Regions from separate parts of the Shewanella sp. SM68 genome, predicted to be linked through region 2. Evidence: predicted binding sites of a transcription regulator. Region 2 holds the regulator's gene; each other region holds the start of a gene.
What was found. The regulator MetJ, encoded in region 2, represses methionine synthesis genes. The targets are predictions, from matches to a motif close to TAGACGTCTAGACGTCTA.
Positions count from the first base shown of each region.

Region 1 (5,452 bases), on a different contig from region 2:
CTGACTAACTGCACAGCTCAAAGTGAGTTTGATAGGTTTGCGCCCAACGTAAAAGCTCAACCCGATTACGAGACTGTGTCTTGCGGAAAATAGAAGAAATATGCGCCTTCACTGTATGTTCGCTGATACATAACCTATGAGCGATTTCTTTATTTCTCGCACCACTCGATACGAATTGAATGATAGTGCGTTCACGGGATGTCAGCATCTGCAGCATAGCCACAGTATCAGAGGGCATTTCATTATTACCTTCTAACTTTTGTACGACACGGCGGAACATTTTGCTTAGCAAAGTTCTATCGTACCAAAGTTCCTCTGCCACCATTTTACGTAAACCCGTTAACATCAGATCCATACGTTGATCGGCAAATAAAATACCTCGAATGCCGAGCAACATTGCAGATTCTTGGTCTAAGGAGTCTCGCTCAACTTGATACAGCGCCACAGGAAAATGTGACACTAATCGCGAAGCTAACAGAGGTATCCCTTTGTTATCTAATGCAGAACCTTTTTGGGTGATCAGATAAAAACTACGGCGACTCTTGTCTAAATCCAGTTCTGCCGCATGCTTTACTATACGCGTTTTCAAACCTATGGATTCAGCGAGTAACGCTAAATGACATGGCGCGGCCATTTGGTGTAAAAAAACCAATTCATTAATTGTGCTCAATGACTCTCCTCCCTGAAAAGTATTCTCTATTGCAAAATGGTATGTTTGACTCGTCTTTTTAGTTAGATTTTTCAACATTCCATTAACCTAGTTAATTCTGACTAGTTAACGATTGAAAAACATCACCCAAATGTACTATTCCCTGTTTAATGCTAGTAGGTTCGACTAACTCACCACAATAAAATGGAATAACAGTCAAAAATACCGTTTTACTTGGCCAACGCCCAGCACCTAATACTTTCCAACTATGACGTTATCAATCCAAAGTTGCAACACAAAGAAAACACAATAACAACACTAAAGTATGACAACTCAATGTCATCACACTCACACCATACATTTCAGGGAAGAAAGTCTTACAACTCGAACAGAGAGCATCACCCACTTTTAGCCGCTAAATCCTCTGCTTGAGTCTCGCGATTTGTTTATCTTGAAAACGAGACAGTAAAGCTAACGCGACAATTGCACCAATGAGGGCAAGAAACATGTCAGATTGGGTATCCCATACATAGCCTTGAGTCCCTAAAAAGGCTTCCGCCCCTTCGCCGGTTGCCACAGCAACCCACCATTCGATCAGTTCATAAAACGCCGAAAAAGCGAGCACAAAACAAGTGGCAAGAAACGCACACCAAGCCCCAGGTTTAACAGCTTGATTACGCAACATAATTTCACGGGCAAGCATAGCTGGGATAAAACCTTGCGCAAAATGACCCACTTTATCGTAATTATTACGTTCTGAACCCATCCAATCGGCAATCGTGTCGAATAACGGCACTTCAGCGTAAGTATAATGAGCGCCTACAAACAACACACAGCAGTGTATTAAGACGAGAAAATATACTAAAGGTGTTAGTGGAAAACGTTTACGAGTAAAGAATAAAATCGGTACAGCAATCAATGCAGGCAAGGCTTCGAGCCACCATGTGAAAGGATCTGCGGGTTTTATCGCCGACCACACCAAAACTGAGAGGTAAATACCGCACCATGCGATTTTGTTATTCAATGTTTCTTCCTCTTATGCGATATTGTTCTAAATTTAGAATATTAACTTTAGCCATCTAGCCCTCCACACTGAGCAAAAAAAGTGCTACTTTGGTGGGTGAAGGTTGTGAGCATATCATAAGAAACATTTCTATTAATTAGAGGGTACCCATATCATGGCGAAACATTCGCTGGACAAGGATAAGATCAAGATCCTGCTGTTGGAAGGCGTCCACCAATCTGCGGTCGATGTATTTGAACGTGCGGGATACACCAATATCGAATACCACAAAGCTTCCTTAAGCGATGAAGCCTTACTTGAGTCCATTAAAGATGCGCATTTTGTGGGACTTCGTTCGCGTACCCAATTAACTGCAGAGGTGCTGAAACGTGCCGAGAAGTTAATCGCGATAGGATGTTTCTGTATTGGAACCAACCAAGTTGACCTTGCCACCGCCGAATCCCTTGGTATCCCAGTATTTAACGCTCCCTTCTCAAACACTCGCAGTGTTGCAGAACTCGTGATTGGCGAAATCATTATGTTGATGCGGGGTATCCCTGAACGCAACGCTATCGCTCACCGTGGCGGCTGGATGAAAACCGCAGCGGGCAGCTATGAAGTGCGTGGTAAAACCTTAGGTGTGATTGGTTACGGCCATATTGGTACTCAACTTGGCATTCTGGCGGAAACCTTAGGTATGCGCGTCGTGTTCTTCGATATCGAAGACAAACTGCCACTAGGTAACGCACAACAAGTCCATTCGTTGGAACTCCTATTAGCACAAGCTGATGTAGTAAGCTTACATGTCCCTGAAACTCCACAAACAAAAGACATGATAGGCGCTGCCGAGTTTGCAGCAATGAAAAAGGGCAGCATCTTTATCAACGCATCACGCGGTACTGTAGTCGATATTGAAGCTTTAACCGTTGCGTTAAAAGAACGTCACCTCGCAGGTGCCGCAATCGATGTGTTCCCCGTTGAACCACAATCGAATGACGATGAATTTATCAGTCCTCTACGCGGTTTAGACAATGTTCTACTCACGCCGCATGTCGGCGGTAGCACGGCCGAAGCCCAAGAAAACATTGGTATCGAAGTCGCGGGTAAGCTCGCTAAATACTCAGACAACGGCTCAACCGTTTCTGCGGTTAACTTCCCTGAAGTGTCATTACCAACGCATAAAGGCACCTCGCGCTTGCTGCATATTCACCAAAACCGTCCGGGCGTGTTGATCAAGATCAACCAAGCCTTCTCGGAAAAAGGCATCAACATCGCCGCCCAATATTTGCAGACCACCGCAGAAATTGGTTATGTCGTGATGGAAGTCGACACAACTCAAGCGGAAGAAGCCTTAGTTGAACTCAAAGCGATTGAAGGTACATTGCGTACCCGCGTGCTGTTTTAAACTTTAAACTCCACTCGCTTTAAGCCTATCGACTAAAGCACACATATTAAGGCGCACAGATCATTCACAGATATGTGCGCCTTATGCTTTTGAGCTAACTGGAATTCCGTTACAATCTAGCCTCTCACATCGTCTTCATTTTCAGGATCTCGCTATGACTATTTCAGTTTCTACGCCCCATTGGGATCTGGACGCTACCTTGCCTCCACTTATGCTTGCCAACTTATCTCATTTGGGCCTCATCAAAGTCGTTGGAGAACAAGGCCGCAGTTTTATCCATGGCCAAGTGACCACAGATATCAGCTCATTGGCCACGGATCAATGGCGCTGGGGCGCCCATTGCGATCCTAAAGGTAAAATGCTGGCAAGTTTCAGAACCTTTGCCATTCAAGATGCACTCTTTATGTTGATGCCAAAGGATGCCATCGAAGTCGATTTACCCCAGTTACAAAAATATGCCGTGTTTAGTAAAGCCACCCTAAGCAATGCATCCGCTGAATGGACTCTGCTCGGGGTTGCCGGTGAACAGGCAAGCCAATTCGTGAACAAACATTTTGGTGACATTCAGCAAGAGCTCACTCTCATTGAAAAGGGTGCGATTTTAAAAGACGCTGAACGTTTTATTTTAGTATTAACACCAAATGCCGCAGCGGCTTTAGTTGCGCAATCGGAACTGAGTGTATTTGACGCCAGTGCATGGCAAGCGTTAGAGATTGCAGCGGGTTACCCCAACCTTGCCGCCAGCCATGCCAGTCAGTACGTACCGCAGATGTGTAATCTACAAGCGGTTAACGGTATCAGCTTCAATAAGGGCTGTTACATGGGACAAGAAACCATAGCGCGAATGAAATATCGCGGTGGTAATAAACGCGCCCTGTATATTTTGCGCGGTCACACCAATCTTCAAATCACCCTAGCATCAGGCCTCGAAATCGCGATGGAAGACAGTTTTCGCCGTGGCGGTCAAATCATTGAGTTTGTACAGCGCGGCAACCAAGTCTTGTTAACCGCCGTACTTCCTAATGACACGGCTAATGATACTCAGCTACGTTTTGCCGACGATGAACAATCACATTTAACGCTCCAAGCCCTGCCCTACTCATTAGATGAAGCGTAATACTTTGATTTAATATGATTAGTATAAAATATTGAAGCAGAATAAAGGCGCCAATGGCGCCTTTCTCTTAGTCAATGCACTTCGAGCATCAATTTTCTAAATAAGTATCTCGAATGGCAATTGCTTCTGGCAGTGTAGCGCGGCGCGAATTGTGATCACTTGTCGCGCTAATGTTGATCACACTATATCAGCTAATCGCCTCACTTTTTACCCATCCCAATTAAACCGCTTTAAAGGTGGTATAAACCACCTTTAAACACCTCGTAAACTCTCCCTACTAACACACTTCCTAGATCACGCAACTGTATTTCATTTTGAATTTCGAAAGAAAACCTATGGTGTTTTCTGTGGTTAAATCTCTTTAACCGATAAAAAGGGTCTGAATATGCCATTGCGCGTTTTAGGAACTATTTTATTCTGAGATTCATAACCAGATACAGATCGGCATGATCCTGAAGGAGTAAGACTAACTGAACATAAAACACACAGTTAAAGCTTGTAACCATAAAAATTAGTAACTGTTGACGCAATAAATGAAAGGAGATTATATGCACGTTGTGAGTACCGACCCATTTCAAAGCTTAGAAAGCAAGTTAGTGATAATGCTTGATTGCGTTGAAAGTAAGCGAGATGAGCTAGGACAGATGAGCCACTCGGCATGGACGGAACACATTAGCTCGATCATTAATGATGTCAGAACATTGAGATCAAAAGACAAAAAGTAGTATGACTAGCCCCTCGATGAGGGGCTTTTTTATATCTCTAATTCTACATACGTCAGGTCGGCAGCTTGGCCTTGGATCTGGCCATCAACGATATACACTTTTCCGCTGGCAACTGAGTCACCCAAAACAGTCTGATAACTGCCATCGGCGTGCTGCACTGTCGTGGTGCCATTCGTCACGTTAATCACAGTGGCAACACTGCGCTGAGGCTTAGGGTTTAGGTTCGCTAAGCGTTGATAGATGTTGCTCATGCCATGGCCTCATTACGCAATAGCGTGACGGTCTGATTCACTGTAACTATCCCCGTTGACTCATTAACGCTGCCGCTTATGCTGAAGCTTTCACACACTGACTTAAACACCTCGGCACCTTTGCGAACCCCAATTAACATGCCTGGTCGCATGGGCGGTAAATCCGCCATGACCTTAGCGCGAATGCTGTTTTGCACCTTATTACCTGCGTTGGCTAATTCGGCCGTTGCGCGCATTCTCGCGGCTTGATTATCAGTGATTAACTTATCCACTATATCAGCAGCAAAGTTGTCTCCAGCGGT
Region 1 covers NZ_JAKKRU010000004.1:337,208-342,659, forward strand. The annotation lists gene L5M40_RS09460 (helix-turn-helix transcriptional regulator) at 5-670, opposite strand; gene L5M40_RS09465 (DUF2238 domain-containing protein) at 1,065-1,673, opposite strand; gene serA (phosphoglycerate dehydrogenase) at 1,828-3,057, shown strand; gene ygfZ (tRNA-modifying protein YgfZ) at 3,212-4,174, shown strand; gene L5M40_RS09480 (hypothetical protein) at 4,929-5,150, opposite strand; gene L5M40_RS09485 (hypothetical protein) at 5,147-5,452, opposite strand, start outside.
Region 1: a site for MetJ is predicted at 1,722-1,739, ahead of serA (phosphoglycerate dehydrogenase). Genes of this name have one in related genera too.

Region 2 (5,452 bases):
TGGGTAAACCTGCGCCACAGCTGGCGTTATAGCGCCAAAACAAACGACGATTACCCAGTTGCTGCTTTAACTCTCGATAGAAAGGCAGTGGACCCGAGCCCGCAAGTTTATTCGCGCTCACCACATGGATGCCACGCTCGAACAGTTCTGGATATTGCAGCGTCAAACTGGCGCTGGCACTGATATCTAAGGCCACCAGCTCATCGCAGTTAACTTGCTCTAATTGCTCGAATAAATGTTCATACTGCCAAGGCGTGGCTTCAGTATTAAACTCTGTTTGCCACGCGGCAAGATTAATCCCAGTGGATTTAATCAAGGCTTTACTCGAACTGACCAAACCGACTAACTCAACACTGGCTTCGAGTTCATGGTCCAATGATGGTGAAACCGACTTAAACAGATCGATCCAAGCCTCACCGATATTACCCACACCGAGCAGCAGGACACCAATGCGTTTACGCGGGCCAGCGCAGCGGCGGTGAACTTTTTGGGTTAACAGATTCACCTGTGACTGGGGCACTAACGTCACTAAACTTAAATCGCCACTGAACAAAGGTTTAGCATCACGGCTCAGTAAACGGGCGAAGCTGCGGCGATAATGTTCGGCGTCGGCACTCACTAATGCGACTAAACCAAAATCTGTGTTGATCTGCTGATCACTGATCCCTAATGCTTCTGCCTCGGCATCGAGTAATCTTTGAACTTGTTTTTGATTCTCAGCGGTATAGGCAAGTTCAACCCTTTGATGGGCAGAGGTCCAATGGGCCAATGGCGTTAAACCCGCGGCGATCAATAAATCTAATAAACGGGTTAACTCACCCGTGAGTTTAAAGCCGAACAGGACAACAGCATTGAGATTAGTCACCACAGGCGCGCTCGCCGACGAACTGTGGGGCGCGATTAAGGTAAAGTCGGTGTGGGACGCATAACTTGAACGCACCGCTAAGCTCACTTCGGTATTGAATAACGGCTGCAAAGTGCGCGAATGCAATACTGGCGAGCCTAAACGCGCTAGGCGATCGGCTTCGGCAAGTGACATGCTTTTCAGTAACTTGGCATCGTTGATTTTATTAGGATCGGCGTTGAACACCCCTTCCACATCGGTCCAAATGGTCACGCGCTCGATATCAGCGAGACTCGCAATCAGGCTGGCGCTAAAATCTGAACCATTACGACCAAGTAACAAGGTATCGCCACGCTCGTTAGCGCAGATAAAGCCGGTGATCACCAGCCGTTCATTTGGGTGGGCGGCTAATAGGGCTTGTACTTTAGCGCGGGATTCTTGTACCCGAATTTGCGGCACAGCGGCTTCATCGGCCACTAAAATTGAACAGGCATCCACATGGCTTGCCGCCACGCCAGATTCGCGCAGTAGCGCCGCCATTAAACGTGCCGACCAACGTTCGCCAAAGCTTACCACATGGTTGATTTGGTATTCATTGCGCTCATCTAAGGACAACAAGCTGATGAGTTGCGCTTTATCAGTGGCCAAACGCTCACGCAGATCGCGGGCTTGTTCATTCGACAACAACTGCTCAATCAACCCCTGTTGGTAGCTGATCAGCACTTGTAATTCTTCTTGCCATAGCTGACCCGCATCACGCAGCGCTAATAATTTATACAGGAAATTCGTGCTTTTACCCGCCGCAGAGACCACCACGAGATCATCACTATGACCGTGGGTTAACAGGATATGGGCGACTCGGCGATAACAATCGGCATCCGCTAAACTGGAGCCACCAAATTTATGTAAGTGACAACGTGCCATCTATTATTCCTCTACTGACAAGCCGCAACGGCGGCTAATCCTGCTTGAATATCTGCAACTAAATCGGCGGCATCTTCAATACCCACCGATAGACGCAATAGGGTGTCCTTAATACCAGCCTCGAAGCGCGCCTGCGGCTCCATGGCTCTGTGGGTCATAGTTGCGGGCACTGCCACTAAACTTTCGATGCCACCTAAACTTTCCGCCACACTAAATAAGCTGAGTGCACCTAAAAAGGCCACCACTTCGGCCTCGCCGCCTTTGAGCTCAAAGCTCAGCATAGCGCCAAAGCCCTGTTGTTGCTTGGCCGCAATGGCGTGACCTGGGTGATCCGCAAGACCTGGATAATAGACTTTGCTCACCACAGGGCTTTGCGTTAATACCTCAATAATACGCTGGGCATTGGTTTGATGCTCGCGAATACGCACAGCTAAGGTACGTAGGCCGCGCAGGGTCAGATAACTGTCGAAGGCCGACCCCGTTAAGCCTAGAGTGTTCGACCACCAATGTAAGCTTTCGCCGATTTGCGCGTCTTTGGCGACCACAGCGCCGCCGACCACATCGCTATGACCATTGATATATTTAGTGGTGGAGTGGATAACGATATCCGCGCCTAACAATAGGGGTTGTTGCAATATTGGCGATAAAAAAGTGTTATCGACCACCACCAGCGCGCCGACACCATGGCTCGCCTTAGCAATGGCTTCGATATCCACCACACGCAATAACGGGTTCGATGGGGTTTCGAGCCACACCATCTTAGGATTCTGCGCAATGGCGGCGGCTAACGCTTGGCTGTCGGTTTGGTCGACCACAATCAGCTTAAACTGGCCTTTCTTCGCCAAGTTGGTAAATAAACGGTAGGAACCACCATAGCAATCATGGGGCACAACTAATAAGTCATCGGGGCCGAGCAAAGTAGTCACTAAGGTGATGGCCGCCATGCCAGTGCAGGTCACTATGCCAGTGGCACCCTTTTCTAATTGCGCTAATGCTTCGCCTAAAATGCAGCGCGTTGGGTTGCCTGAACGACTGTAATCGAATTCGCGGGGATTTTTATGACCATCGAAGGCGTAATTAGTCGACAAATAAATCGGTGGCACAACTGCGCCATATTGAGTATCGCTTTCGATACCCTGACGCACTGCCAGTGTGGCTAATTGACGCTCTGCCATGGGTGGACTCCTAAATTCGATAGACTGATAGAGATGTCTGGACGTCTAAATGTACCTAAGCCCAACGCCATCGTCAATAGGCGTGAAGACGTTTAGACGTCTGAACATAAAGAAATCTGTTTGCAATCACAAAGAAATAGTAGCAATAATTTGACTGTTCTTTGTAAGGGTTTAAAATCTGCCCCGAATTTAGCGTTATAACAGGTGAGTCAATGACTGAATGGAATGGGGAATACATCAGCCCCTATGCTGAACATGGCAAGAAGAATGAACAAGTAAAAAAAATTACTGTGTCTATTCCGCTCAAAGTGCTTAAGGTCCTCACGGACGAACGTACTCGTCGTCAGGTCAATAATTTGCGTCACGCCACCAACAGCGAGCTGTTGTGTGAGGCATTTTTGCACGCCTACACTGGCCAGCCATTGCCCAACGATGAAGATCTGTCAAAAGATAACCCAGACAGTATTCCCGCCGAAGCCAAGTTGTTAATGGATCAAATGGGAATAGAGTGGGAAGACATGGAATAACGACTCGTCGCTTTCAAAGTCATATCACAGTGCTCATCAATAGGGATCGTTAACGATCCCTTTTTGTTTATACCCAAGCGACTTCAAACTTTAAATTTCACTATCTTGAGTTGGTTTGGGATATAGGAAATCCTATGTTTTCTATGATAGATCCACAGACACTCGCCTTAGCCTCGCTGGTCGTGTTTCTGGGCGCCTTAACCCAAAGTCTGATTGGGTTTGGACTTGCGGTTGTCGCCAGTCCTTTGCTGTATATCGTCGATCCACAACTTGTACCTGCGCCTGTTATTGCTATGGGTTTCTCCATCGCCCTGCTGACCTTAGTGCGTGAACGCGGTCACTTAGAATTCAATGGCTTGCAATATGCGCTCATAGGTCGCGTGCCCGGCGGTTTTATCGGCGCGAGCCTGTTGCTGTTTGCGCCTCAGCCCATACTGGGTTTATCCATCGCCGCCATTGTGACTGTCGCAGTGATCCTCAGCCTGTATAAATTCAGCCTGCCAGTGAATAAGAAAACCCTCTTCGGTGCAGGTGTGGTTTCAGGGATCTTCGGCAATATCGCCGCGATTGGTGGCCCACCGATGGCGATTTTGTTGGCAGGCAAAGATGCCTCGCAGTTTCGCGCAGCCCTGTCGGCCTTCTTCATTTTTAGCTCCATGATTGCACTGATCATTTTAGCGATCACTGGCTTATTAGAATTAAAACATCTGTGGCTGTCGTTGATGCTGCTCCCCTCAGTGATTTTAGGTTACTTAGTCGCAGGACGATTAGTGGGCCGTGTCGATAAAGAGAAGACAAAAATGGCGACGTTAGTCCTGTGCAGTATCAGCGCCTTAGTGCTAACGGTGAAGTCGGTTATCGAGTTATTACCCCAATAAGCGTCCTGCTTGTACTGGCAAACCTTCTCAAGATTCAAACAATAAAAAAGCACTGACATTGCCAGTGCTTTTTCTTTATCTATCAATATGTAAAGCCAGATTACACTCAGCTTAAATAGCTTTGCCCTGCGTACACAATAAAGTGTCTTAAGGCGAGTACGCCCGTTAAGCTCGCACAAGCCACCATGATCATCGCCCCCTTAGTGTGGCGAGTCGCGGCGGGTAGCAGCATAAACAGCAATGGAATACCAAAACCTATACCGACAACGCCTATCCAGAACACGCTTGCCCATAGCCCAGAAGTTAACGATGCTAAGGCCGCAGCCGCCGCGCCGCCCTTGAAGTACAAGGCGCAGAACAACATGAACAGGAACAGGATTTCAATCGCCATCACAGGCAATTCTAAACCGTGCATCTTCACTAAGGTTTTGTCGTGGCTGTCCGTCTTAAACATCAGCAACGCCAGTACCGCATTTGCCGCAGCGCCCGCCGATAGACCTGACACTAAAAACAGCGCAGGCAGTACCGCAGTGTTGAGCATAGGATAGGCATTCATCGCCGAAATTAAGAAGCCAGTGTAAGCCCCTACGCCAATGGCGAGGACAAACAACAATACTTCAATCAGCTTTCGAAATGGCATAAGTAACTTAGCGATAGGTGTTAGGAAACCCAAACCCCATTTTGGTAAGTCATTCCGCAGCACAATAATGGCGTATGCAAAGGCCAAGGGAGAATAGGCCAGCAGCGCCAGCACCCCGATTGCCATAACTGACTGGAAGTTATAGTGAATTAAGATCAGCCAAAAGTGGAATGGTTTGGTTAAATCAAACACTAAGCAAGCTAAACCTAAGCTAATTGCCACAGGTCCAATAATCGCTGCCGCCTTAAGAATGCTGCTTTCAGCTCCCGCGCTGAGTTCCTTATTCGCCCAGCGCAAACCAATGCCAATCAGTAAACTGCCCGCGGATAAACCCGCCATAAACAGGTAAACGGCGATGACCCAGTGCCAAGTGACAGGATCATATTGCGCCATGTCGCCCCAAGTATTGTTCATAATCAAATCCCCCCTCTTTTGGTAGGAACGCGATATACCCTAGGTTTAGT
Region 2 covers NZ_JAKKRU010000005.1:136,837-142,288, reverse strand. The annotation lists gene L5M40_RS10420 (bifunctional aspartate kinase/homoserine dehydrogenase II) at 1-1,768, opposite strand, end outside; gene metB (cystathionine gamma-synthase) at 1,780-2,943, opposite strand; gene metJ (met regulon transcriptional regulator MetJ) at 3,156-3,470, shown strand; gene L5M40_RS10405 (sulfite exporter TauE/SafE family protein) at 3,605-4,348, shown strand; gene nrfD (NrfD/PsrC family molybdoenzyme membrane anchor subunit) at 4,455-5,402, opposite strand; gene L5M40_RS10395 (4Fe-4S dicluster domain-containing protein) at 5,405-5,452, opposite strand, start outside.

Region 3 (5,452 bases), on a different contig from region 2:
GCGAACAGCCATAACACACGCTCACTGTTAATGTTTAGCCCTAAAGCGTTAGCGAATTACAGTACGCGTCAAGGCGAGCTAAGCCTAGTCACAGGTTTAGACATCAGCCGTGGTAAGGCTGATTTTGACACTATGGCGCGCAGTAATGTGCAGCAAATGCAAAGCGCCTATCTACAAGCTACAGTGCCTTTAAGTCATACTTTAAGTTACGTTGTGGGTGGACGATATGCGCGGGTGACCGATGAGTTAGTCGATGGCAATGTCTATCCTAATGGCATGGATTTAGACGAAAATGCCCACGCATTCGAACTGGGTTTAAATTACCGCCCAACTGCGGAGCACAGACTCTACGTGCGCGCCGATGATAACTTCCGTTTTGCCAAAGTGGATGAGCAAGCTTATACATCGCCGGGCGTATTTGGCTTAAAGCCGCAAACAGGCCGTTCCTATGAGGCGGGTTGGGATTGGGCTGTCGCTAGTCAAACCCTACGAGTCAGCCTATATCGTCTCGATTTAGAGGATGAAATTGTTTATGACTCGAGTGCAGTTAAACCCATAGGTGGAAATTTCAACGGTGCAAACGTTAATGCCGACGCTTCTCGTCGTTATGGCGCGGGTGCCGATTGGGATTGGCAGATCACTAAAGCGCTGCAGCTAGGGCTGGAATATAACTATACCGACGCCGAATTTACCGATGGTGCTAACGATGGCAAAGAGCTGTCTTGGGTGGCAAAACACACGGGACGCGGTTATGTCAGCATGGATTTTGCTGAGCATTTCCAAGTATTTGCCGAAGCTATCTACACGGGGGATCGTTTTATCGAAGGCGATAACGCTAATCAAGGTGATAAGCTAGCAAGTTACGTGCTTGGTAATTTAGCCTTGAATTATAATCGTGATGCTTGGCTTGCCAGTCTGCGTATCGATAATGTATTCGATAAAGATTATGTTAGCGCAGGCTATTATGGTGGTGGAACATATAATGGTTATTACTCAGGTCGAGGCCGTGATATTCGTTTCACTGTGGGCTACCGCTTCTAAATATTAATGAGCTATCTAATAACAAAGCCAGACTCAGTCTGGCTTTTTATTTTTTACGCTGAGTTCAAAGAATAAATCTTAAAATAGGTATAGTCTTGAATATCGTTTTAGTAGAGTGGTTTAATTGTCGTTATCTATAGTGTTAGCGGGCAGTCATAACTAAATAGGAGTAATTTATATTTTACTCTGCTGTTTATGGCTGAAATTCTTAGTATTTTAGGTATGATGTGAGCTGTAACCGAATCATCTTATTGTTAATAAACAGGTGTAAAGTGTCTTATGACTGATCTTGAGCAACAGGTTTTTACTCAAGTTAGAGCTATCATAGCGAACGAAGAGCAAGTGATTGGCCGCCGAGGGATTCTAATTCCACTCAAAAAAGCGATCCTTGCTGAAGGTGACATTCGTAATGTGATTGACATTATCTCGAGCGATCCCGCATTGGCAGCGCACATGCTTATGCGCAGTAATTCCGCACAGGCTGCTGTAGTGGAAAATCACAAAACTCGCTCGTTGAAAGAAGCTTTGATCCGCTTAGGTCAAGTTAATATCTATCGCTACGCCTTTACGTTCTATTTAAAAGAACGCCTCGATGAACTGCCACAGCCCTATAAAAAGTTGGTCCAAGGTTATTGGAAGCTGACTGAAGATATTGCAACGGATGCGGTAGATAGCTTAGCGGATATGGAAGGTGTGGAGGTTGATGCTGACGAAGTGCAAACCTTAGCTCTGTTCAGTGTGTTCGGCCAAATTATCGCACTGACCGCATTTGCCTATTTAAATGCTAATGCCGAACAGTCATTTCCTTTAAGTGTGATTAAGTCATTGATTGATAATCAACAACAGACCTTAACCATCGAAGCGTTCGAGGCGTTAGATCTCGATCAGGATCTGCGTCAAGAATTTATGATCGCCCATAATTTGCGTCAGACCCGTAATCCTAATTCATCAGGGTTGATACTGCGCCGTGTCTTGTCTATGCGTGGATTGTTGATGAATCCGCTGTAATTTGTCGATGCTATGAAATAGTCATTTGACTCAATAAACAAGCCTGCATTCGCAGGCTTTTTTACTCAATGTCACCCGCATTAATTCGTCTTCTGCTGGCGGGATAAACCTTCCCTCGCCACCAGTTGTAACCAATTTTGGATCAATGCAGAGTTAGCACTGTGGCGGCGATAGGCACCAAATAGCGGTCGTTTCAGACCTTCTTGGCCGAGTTTTACCGTAGCGAGACTCAGTCCATGTCCTTCATTAATCGACCAACTTGGCAGTGCGGCTATGCCGTCTTTACAGGCGATGCGTTGCAATAACATCATGGTTAAATCACAGGTTTTTTGCTCGCCCGCCTCTATGCCCGCAGGCTCTAAAAAGTGGCGATAAATGTCTAAACGCGTCAACGGCACTGGATAACTGATAATAGGCAAGTGTGCTAATTGCTTAGGGGTGACATAGGCTTCTTTCGCTAAAGGATGATCCTTAGCAACCACTAACTTCACTTCAAAATCAAACAAATGCTGGTAGGCGAGTGAATGCCCAGGCACAGGATCTGAGGTTAATACAATATCCAGTTCACCCATTTCTAAGGCATTGAGCGAGTCGAACAAGTGGCGGCTCGACAAGTCTAACTCGGCTGTCGGATGATCTTGTCTAAATTGCTCCATTACAGGCATTAACCAGCGAAAACAGCTATGGCACTCAATGCCGACACGCAACTGATTGGTTTCGGTTTCCAGCCCATTCTTCAAATCTGTCTCGGTTTCTAACACCTTAGGCAAAATTTCTTCGGCCAGATGCAGCAGGCGTGCACCTTCTTGGGTGAATGACAGTGGCTTACTCTTACGCACAAAAATGGGCGAGTTAATCCTTTGCTCCAACTCCTTAATCTGGTGGGAGAGGGCGGATTGAGTGACAAAACGTTTTTTGGCTGCGCCCGCCAAACTGCCGCTTTCTTTCAGGGCCATTAAGGTTCGCAGGTGTCTTAGTTCGATCATGTTCACTCCAAGTGAATTTCGCTCATGTTGTGCTTGAAATCAATTCGGTTGCTGGCATAGAGACTAACACAATAAACTTCTAGACGTCCAGACGCCCATTGTTATTTATCAAGGCTGAAGTGCTGAAAAGTGCCAAGAGAAAACAATCTGGTGGGTGCAAGTGCCGAATGTGGCTTATCTCAAATAAAGGAAGATAGAGTATGCAATTAAATAGTCTTGGGTTTCCCCGTATTGGGCGTCGTCGTGAATTGAAATTTGCCTTAGAAAAATACTGGCGTGGTGAGAGCACTCAGGCGCAATTGCGTGAAGTGGCGAGCGAACTTCGCCGCACCCATTGGCAGTGGCAAACGGCTGCTGGCATTGAGCAAGTTCCCGTGGGTGATTTTGCCTTTTATGATCAAGTACTGACCTTAAGCGCGACCTTAAATGCTATTCCTGAACGTCACCGTGGTGAAGGGGGCATCGATCTCGATACTTTATTCCGTGTTGCCCGCGGCAGAGCGCCAACGGGCCAAGATGCGCCAGCCTCTGAAATGACCAAGTATTTCAATACTAACTATCACTATCTAGTACCTGAACTCACGCAAAACCAAGTGTTTTCGATTGCCTATGAGCAGTTTTTTGAGGAAGTCAGCGAAGCGCAAGCGCTAGGCTATAAAGCCAAACCTGTGCTACTCGGCCCTGTTAGCTACTTGTTCCTTGCTAAAACTGTGGGCCAAGAGTTTGATAAGTTAAGCTTATTACCCAATTTATTAGCTGCTTATGCTGACATTTTGGCGCGTTTTGCTACTCAGGGAGTGCAATGGGTACAGCTCGATGAGCCCATGCTCGCATTGGAATTGGATGGCGAATGGCAAGCAGCGATCACTGAGGCGTATCAAGCCCTCAGCACTGCGAAGGTGAAGATCCTTCTTACCAGTTATTACGGCGGTATCGCACACCATCAAGCGCTGGTATCGGCCTTGCCGGTCGCGGGGTTGCATATCGATTTAGTCACAGCGCCGGATCAATTGGCAGTCTTTGCCAATGCGCTTGGTCAAGATCAAATTCTGTCGGCGGGTGTGGTCAATGGCCGCAACGTGTGGGCGGCAGAGGCGGATTTGATTGCCGAACGCATAGGCGCGGTTGCCCGTGATCTCGGAGATCGCTTGTGGATCGGTACCTCTTGCTCACTCCTGCACAGCCCTGTGGATTTAGAGGTGGAAGCCACGCTTGAGCCCGCGCTGCGTCAACAACTCGCGTTTGCGAAGCAGAAATTACTCGAACTGGCCAATGTGCGCCAATTGCTACTGGCACCTGAATCTATCGCGGCAAAAGAGATTGTGCAAACCTGTTTGGCACGCCGTGAGGCGAAAGCGCAGGCCGCCGACAGTCAAGTGATTGCCCGCGTTGCCGCGTTGACATCTGCCGATTATGAGCGTGTCAGTGATTTTAGCGTACGCCAAGCTGTGCAGCAGCAGAAGTATCGTTTACCTCTGTTGCCGACCACTACCATTGGTTCCTTCCCACAAACACCGGCAATCCGTGGACTACGCAGTCGCTGGCGCAAGGGCGAGCTAAGTGATGCACAATATACCGAACAATTGCAGCAAGTCACCCGCGATACTATCGACCGCCAGCTTAAACTCGGTATCGATGTGCTGGTTCATGGTGAGGCCGAGCGCAACGATATGGTGGAATACTTTGGTGAGCAGCTTGCGGGCGTTGGTTTTACTAAAAATGGTTGGGTGCAAAGTTATGGCTCACGCTGTGTTAAGCCGCCATTGATTTATGGCGATGTTAGTCGTCCAAAGGCGATGACGGTCGATTGGGCCGAGTTTGCCCAGAGCCTAACAGACAAGCCTGTAAAAGGCATGTTAACTGGCCCTGTGACGATTCTGCATTGGTCATTCGCCCGTGAAGATATCGGCCGCGATGTGATTGCGACTCAGCTGGCGCTGGCGATCCGTGATGAAGTGGTGGATTTACAAAATGCAGGTATTGGCATTATACAAATTGATGAGCCAGCCTTCCGTGAAGGTCTGCCATTGAAACAAAGTGAGTGGCAAGCCTATTTAGATTGGGCGGTGAATGCCTTTAAACTCAGCGCTGCAGGGGTTATTGATGAGACTCAAATCCACACCCACATGTGTTACAGCGAGTTCAATGATACGATTACCGCGATTGCCGCCATGGATGCCGATGTGATCACTATCGAGACTTCGCGTTCACGGATGGAGTTACTCAATGCCTTCGAAGATTTTGAATATCCCAATGAAATCGGTCCCGGTGTGTACGACATTCACTCGCCAAACACTCCAAGTGTGGAGGCCATGGTGCACTTAATCGAGAAAGCGGCGCAAAAAGTGCCCGTACGTCAGCTGTGGGTCAACCCAGATTGTGGCCTAAAAACCCGTACTTGGGATGAAGTCGAACCC
Region 3 covers NZ_JAKKRU010000002.1:331,313-336,764, reverse strand. The annotation lists gene L5M40_RS04555 (TonB-dependent receptor) at 1-1,041, shown strand, start outside; gene L5M40_RS04550 (HDOD domain-containing protein) at 1,321-2,049, shown strand; gene L5M40_RS04545 (LysR family transcriptional regulator) at 2,130-3,035, opposite strand; gene metE (5-methyltetrahydropteroyltriglutamate--homocysteine S-methyltransferase) at 3,236-5,452, shown strand, end outside.
Region 3: a site for MetJ is predicted at 3,108-3,125, ahead of metE (5-methyltetrahydropteroyltriglutamate--homocysteine S-methyltransferase). Genes of this name have one in related genera too.